2 regions of the Pseudoxanthomonas sp. JBR18 genome follow, and region 1 is predicted to be linked to the other one. Evidence: riboswitches for the same ligand, from Rfam matches in the RefSeq annotation. Region 1 holds a riboswitch; the other holds the start of a gene.

Region 1 (3,403 bases):
GTCAGCATGCCCTTCATCGGCCGCGGCGTCAGTGACTGCGCATACTGCGACCAGCGCACCGTCATCGGTGCCGGGCGCACCACGTCGCCGAAGATGATCGGTGGCTTCACGCAGCGGCTGCCGTAGCTCTGCACCCAGCCCAGCTTGGTGAAGACGAAGCCATCCAGCTGCTCGCCGAAGTACTCGACCATGTCGTTGCGCTCGTATTCGCCATGCACCAGCACGTCGAGCCCGATCTGTTCCTGGAAGCGCACGCAGCGCTCGGTTTCGGCCGCCAGGAAGGCGTCGTACTCGGCGTCGGAGAGCTTGCCGGACTTGTGCCGCGCACGTGCCTGGCGCACGTCCTGGGTCTGCGGAAACGAGCCGATCGTGGTGGTCGGATAGACCGGCAGGTCGAAGGCGGCTTCCTGCACACGGCGGCGCTGCGGATAGGGCGATTGCCGGCGGCTGTCCTGCGGCGTCAGGCGCGCAACGCGCTGGGCGACCTCGGGGCGATGCACGCGCGGCGACTGTCGGCGCGATTCAAGGTGGGCGCGTTGTTCGGCCAGGCCGGCGTCCGCGTCTGGCGCACCGTCCAGGGCATTGGCCAACAGGCGCAGTTCGCCCAGCTTCTGGCGGGCGAAGGACAACCACGGCTTCACTTCTTCATCCAGGGTCTTTTCCTGGTCCAGATCGACCGGGACGTGCAGCAACGAGCAGGACGGAGCCAGCCACAATCGATCGGCACCCAGCTGGCCCTGCGCATAGCGCGCCAGGGTCAGCGCGTTGTCCAGGTTGGTGCGCCAGACGTTGCGGCCATTCACCAGGCCTGCCGAGAGCACCCGCCCGGCGGGCAACGCCTGGAGGACCGCGTCGAGCTGTTCGGGTGCGCGCACCAGATCCACGTGCAGGCCGTCGACGGGCAGTTCGGCGGCGAGCACGAGGTTGTCGCCAAGCGCGCCAAAGTAGGTGCTGAGCATCAGCTTGGGTCGCGTGGCCTGCGCCAGTCGTGCGTAGGCCTCACGCAACGCGTCTTGGACCTGCGTCGTCAGGTCCAGGGTCAGGATCGGCTCATCGATCTGGACCCACTCCGCGCCGGCGGCGTGCAGGTGCGAGAGCAGCGCGGCGTAGGCCGGCAGCAGGCCGTCGAGGAGCGCGAAACGGTCGCTGCCATCCACCGTCTTGGACAGATGCAGGAAGCTCACCGGCCCCAGCAGGACCGGGCGGGTGTTGAAGCCGGCAGCCTTGGCTTCCAGGAATTCGGCGACCGGCTTGTCGCCACGCAGCGCGAAGCGTTGCCCGGCCTGCAGTTCCGGCACCAGGTAGTGGTAGTTGGTGTCGAACCACTTGGTCATCTCCAGCGCCCGCAGGTCGACGCCATCGGTCTGGCGCCCGCGCGCCATGGCGAAATAGGCGCCAAGCGGGTCGGACTCGGCCAGGGCGCGGTAGCGCTGCGGGATCGCGTCGAACAGGAAGGCGGTGTCCAGCACCTGGTCGTAGAGCGAAAAATCGTTGCTGGGCAACAGGTCGGCGCCGGCCTCGCGCTGCAGGTGCCAGTGCCTGAGTCGCAGCTCGCGTGCGGTAGCCTGCAGCGTGTCCGCGCTGTCCTCGCCCTTCCAGTGGCGTTCAAGGGCGTGCTTGAGTTCCCGGCGTGGCCCGATGCGGGGAAAGCCGAGGTTGGTGACGATGGTCATGTGGATGGATCCTCATTGCGTGTGGGCATTGAGGAACGAAGGAACCGCGCGCCACGCGTCCGGACTTCCGGCTGCGACGTGCCACGCCAGCGACCTTCGCCCCCGCGGGCGAACCGGATCCACTACGCGAAACACGCACGCTCACCCCGTCCCGCCCGCGGTCGACTGCAGGGAGCGGAGTGCCCGTGCCGCTCCCGCGAGCGGTGCCAGGTCGAAACGGAAGACCGGTCTGGGTCTTCCGGCCGGGGCCGGTCTTCGGGCTCATGGACACGGCGTGGGACGCGCCACCTACTGTCCGCCGCTTCCCGGTGTCGCGTTGAAGCGACACCAGTGCTGTTGGCGGGGTTCGTTTCCAATAACCGCTGCGGGGCAGCTCCGGAATGGGCGCCCTCAGGCGCCTTCACCGGATTCCCGTTTAATTCATCGCTTCATGGGGATGAAGCGATGAAACCTTCGGCCCGCGCACAGTATGCGGAGCGGCGGTTTGCGTCAAGCCGTGGAGGGGTCAGGACGCTGGACATGAAGCCTTGCCCGCGATCTGCAACCATGAGGGTTTTCCTGCGTGGGTTCGGCCGATGTCCCTGGTGTTTCTGGCCTTAGGCGCGTTGCTGACGGCCGTGCTGTTCCGCTTGCGCTGGAGGCGCACGGCACGCGTCGTCGCAAGCTGCTGGGTGATCGTGTTCTGGCTGCTGGGCAACGGCTTACTGGCCGGCTGGATCGTGGCCATGACCCAGGCCGGTCAACGTGACCCGGTCCGACTCGCCTGGGCACCGGATTCGGTCATCATCGTGCTCGGCATGGGCATGCAGAAATTGCCGCACGAAGGCGGCATCGAGCCACAGTCGCTGGCCTATAGCCGGATTCTGCGTGCGGTCCAGCTCTACGAGAGCTGCAAGGCGAGCACGCGGGGCTGCCGGGTGCTGATTTCCGGAGGCGATCCCGCCGGATTGGGCAACACCGAAGCGCAACTCTACGGCTCGCTGCTGCGCGAGGCCGGCGTGCCCGCCTCGGCACTGCTGGAGGAAAGCGCTTCACGCAATACCTGGGAGAACGCGAAGTTCACTTCCCATCTGCTGTCAGAGGTTCCTCACGGCCCGCTGGTGCTGGTCACCTCCGGCCTGCATATGCGACGCAGCCTGCTGTACTTCGCCCATTTCGGCCTCCACCCCACCCCGGCGCGCAGCGACTACACCGCGCCGTTCTCGTCCTGGCTGCCCAACAGCTACAACCTGCTCATCACCGACCTGGCCTGTGTCGAGTGGCTGGGGATCGCCCGTTACCACTGGTACAACTTCCTGGGCAGGAACGACGCTCCGGTGAAGGCGATCCCCGATCCAGTCCAGCATCCGCTGGATCGCCCGGTCACGCTGCCGCCGGCGCAATAGCGTGCGCATGGCGCGCGGGGCACGCTATGCGCTGCGCTGACACGCGCCAAGCTTCCCCATGGTTGAGTTCAGGCATCTGCCGAGGGACTGCGGCGTCACTCTGACAGTACGTTCAATGCTACCGGTCACAGCGTCCTGCAGCGCATTAGTTCAAGGTGCGTGCGTGACATTTAGGCAGTTTCGCCGAACTTGAGCGGAGTTGGGTGCCTCTTGGTCTTTGTCAGCCAGAAGGGCGGCTCACACAAGACACTGACTCGGTGCAGCTTTTGAGGAGCCCCTCCGGTCTACGCGGGCTGCGCGCCTTGTCGACCTGCCAGCCTTGATGACACGCTGTATCCGCAGATC
Region 2 (3,403 bases), 1.1 Mb from region 1:
CGGACGTGCCGGATCGCCGGCGCGTCCGCCCCCTCTTCCCCTTGCCGGTGCCTTGGCGCCGGTTCGAGAATGTCGCCATGGACATCTTCAAGGTCTTCACCCTGGAAGCCGCGCACCGGCTGCCCAACGTGCCCGAGGGCCACAAGTGCGCACGCCTGCACGGCCACTCCTTTCGCATCGAACTGCATCTGAGCGGCCCGCTGGACCCGCACACCGGCATGGTCATGGACTTCGCCGACGTCAAGGCGGCCTTCAAACCGCTCTACGACCGGCTGGACCACCACTACCTCAACGACATCCAAGGCCTGGAGAACCCGACCAGCGAGCGGATCGCCGAATGGATCTGGGACCACCTCAAGCCGGCCCTGCCGTTGCTGAGCCAGGTCGTGGTGCACGAAACCTGCACCGCCGGCAGCCGCTATCGCGGGCCCGCAGCGGGCTGACCGACGAAATTTCGTCACGTTCTTGACGTGATTTCGTCCTGCTGAAACGAAATTGAACCGTTCGTCGGTCATGCGCGCTAAGCGTGTTGCAATGCACCAGAACGCTCGATATGCTGCGTCGCAACATCGAGTCACCGGCCACTTCTTCGCCAGCGACACGATCCCGATTCAGCGCAGGCGTTTCGCGCCACGCACCCCAATTTGTGTGGGTCCCTCCCCCCGCACAAATCCCGGCCCGACAGGTCCCTCCCCCTGTCGGGCTTTTTTTATGCCCGCGCGGCTGTCCCCGGGCGCGCCGACGCCACCACGAGCGACCGCCTGCGCGTGTCCCGGGCGCCACCGCGCCACCGCGTTGATGCGCAACGCCAATGACAGTCCGAATCCAGAGGCGCGGCGTAGAATCGCGCCATGTCATTTGCCAGCCAGACCCTTTCGGGCACCAAGCCCGAGCAATACGCCCAGCTGCTGGAGCAGGCGCGCGGCCTGATGTACGGCGAAGCCGATCGCATCGCCAACGCGGCCAACCTCTCGGCCCTGCTCTTCAACGCGCTGCCCGACCTCAACTGGGCGGGCTTCTATTTCTTTGATGGCACCGAGCTGGTGGTCGGCCCGTTCCAGGGTCTGCCGGCCTGCGTGCGCATCGCCCTGGACAAGGGCGTGTGTGGCGCAGCCGCCAGCACCGGCCAGACCCAGCGCGTGCACGACGTGGAAGCCTTCCCCGGCCATATCGCCTGCGACGCGGCTTCGCGCTCGGAGCTCGTGGTGCCCCTGGTCAAGAAGGGCGCCCTGATCGGCGTGCTGGACATCGACAGCCCGCTGGTGGGCCGCTTCGACGAGGACGACCAACGCGGCATCGAAGCCATCGCCGCCGCCTGGGTCGAGGCCCTGGTATGAGCATCACGCAGCTGCGCAACATCGGGCCCAAGTCCGCCGCGTGGCTGCGCCAGGTTGGCCTGCGCAGTGAGGAAGACCTGCGCGCGGCCGGCGCGGTGGACGCCTTCATGCGGATCAAGCGCGCCGGCTTCCGCCCCAGCCTCAACCTGCTCTATTCCCTGGAAGGCGCGCTGCGCGGCTGCCAGTGGCAGGACGTGCCCGAGGCCCGGCGCCAGGAGATGGTGGCGCAGGTCGAGGAAGCCGCCGCGGCCCTGCCGCCCCCGCGCGGCCGCCCCGCCGCCGCGCCGGTCACCACCACCCAGGGCAGCGAAGAGGGCGACAGCGCGCCCACGTTCGACTTCCTCGACAGCCCCGGCGGACACGACGACTGAGGCCGGCCGGCCCGGGATCGCGTACAATCCGCGCCGCTTTCAGGTGACCTGCTGCGCGCACCGCGCCGCGGGTTGAAACGGGAAGCCGGTGAGCCCCATGGAGGGGACGATTCCGGCGCTGCCCCCGCAACGGTAAGCGAGCCATGCCAACGCATCGGCCACTGTGTGCCCTCGGGCGCACGGGAAGGCGCGACGGCGGAAGTCCAGCACTTCCAGCTCGCAAGCCCGGAGACCGGCCTGACAGCACGGGTCCCTTTGGGCCCACCACCGGTTGCGATGCGGAGGGCGTCGCGCGTACCGCGCGGCCTTCCCAGGCGCGTGCCGTCCGCCTGTCTTCCTTCGTGTGCAGCTCCTCCCCTGCTTTCCATGCGCGCGGGGCGCGCGACGGAGTACACGACACCATGCAGTACCGCTTGCTTTCCCTGGCCATCGCGCTGGGGCTTTCCGCCAATGCCGGCGCCCAGACCGCCGAGGCGGCCACCGATCTGGATCAGGTCACCGTGACCGGCACCCGCACCGAGGTCGCCGTGCAGGACAGCCTGGTTCCGATCCAGGTCATCTCCCGCGCCGAGATCGAGCGCAGCCAGGCGACCTCTCTGCCGGAACTGCTGGCCGGCCGCGCCGGCATCAACATCGCCAACCAGGGCGGACCGGGCAAGCTGACCAGTGTGTTCCTGCGCGGCACCGAATCGGACCACGTGCTGGTCCTGGTCGATGGCGTACGCATCGGCTCGGTCACCGCCGGGCTGGCCGCATTCCAGGACCTGCCGGTGGCGCAGATCGACCACATCGAGATCGTGCGCGGCCCGCGCTCGAGCCTGTACGGCTCCGAGGCCATCGGCGGCGTCATCCAGATCTTCACCCGTGACGGTGGCAAGGGCCTGACCACCTACGCCCAGGCCGGCTTCGGCACCCACGACCTGCGCAACCACAGCGCCGGCTTCAGCTACCGCGGCGATCGCGGCTGGCTGTCGGCCAACGCCGGCTACCAGGAAACCGACGGCATCAACGCCTGCCGCGGCACCGCCGGCAATGCCGAGGCCCCCTTCGGCGCTGGCTGCTATGCCGACGAGCCAGACCGCGACGGTTACAAGAACACCTCCTTCGGCTTGCGCGCCGGGTACAGCCTCACCGACACGCTGGCCCTGGAAGGCAACTTCCTCAACGCCGACAGCACCAACGAATACGACGGCAGCCTGTTTGGCGGCAACCTCGCCGACAACCTGCAGCGCGTGGCCGGCGGCAAGCTGACCTGGACGCCGTCGGAGGCGTTCAAGCTGACGGTGCAGGCCGGGCGCAACGACGACCAGGCCGACAATCACTACGTCGATGCCGGCACCGGGACGCGCACTTATGTCAGCACCTTCGACACGCGTCGCGACACCGCCTCGGCGCAGGCCGACTACCAGTTCGCCGAAGGCCAGACGATCACCCTCGGCGGCGACTGGCAGAACGACCAGGTCACCAGCACCACCGACTACGAGGTGGCCGACCGCGACAACACTGGCGTGTTCGCCGAGTACCAGGGCACCTTCGGCGCCCAGTCGCTGCAGGCCTCGGTGCGCAACGACGACAACGAGCAGTTCGGCTCGCACACCACCGGCAGCCTGGGCTATGGCTTCGGCTTCGGCGACGGGTTCAAGTTCACCGCCAGCGCCGGCACCGGCTTCAAGGCGCCCAACTTCAACGACCTGT

The links. A riboswitch is a leader RNA that binds a small molecule or an ion and turns the genes downstream of it on or off. The one in region 1 is predicted to bind cobalamin.
Region 2: linked by a shared signal. The riboswitch ahead of btuB (TonB-dependent vitamin B12 receptor) and the one ahead of metE (5-methyltetrahydropteroyltriglutamate--homocysteine S-methyltransferase) in region 1 are both predicted to bind cobalamin.

What each region holds. Positions count from the first base shown of each region.
Region 1 is NZ_CP116339.1:1,484,725-1,488,127, forward strand. Features, by position in the region: gene metE (5-methyltetrahydropteroyltriglutamate--homocysteine S-methyltransferase) at 1-1,673, opposite strand, end outside; cobalamin riboswitch at 1,902-2,143, opposite strand; gene PJ250_RS06770 (YdcF family protein) at 2,249-3,058, shown strand.
Region 2 is NZ_CP116339.1:2,543,905-2,547,307, reverse strand. Features, by position in the region: gene queD (6-carboxytetrahydropterin synthase QueD) at 78-443, shown strand; gene PJ250_RS11380 (free L-methionine (R)-S-oxide reductase MsrC) at 852-1,337, shown strand; gene PJ250_RS11375 (TfoX/Sxy family protein) at 1,334-1,708, shown strand; cobalamin riboswitch at 1,733-1,964, shown strand; gene btuB (TonB-dependent vitamin B12 receptor) at 2,110-3,403, shown strand, end outside.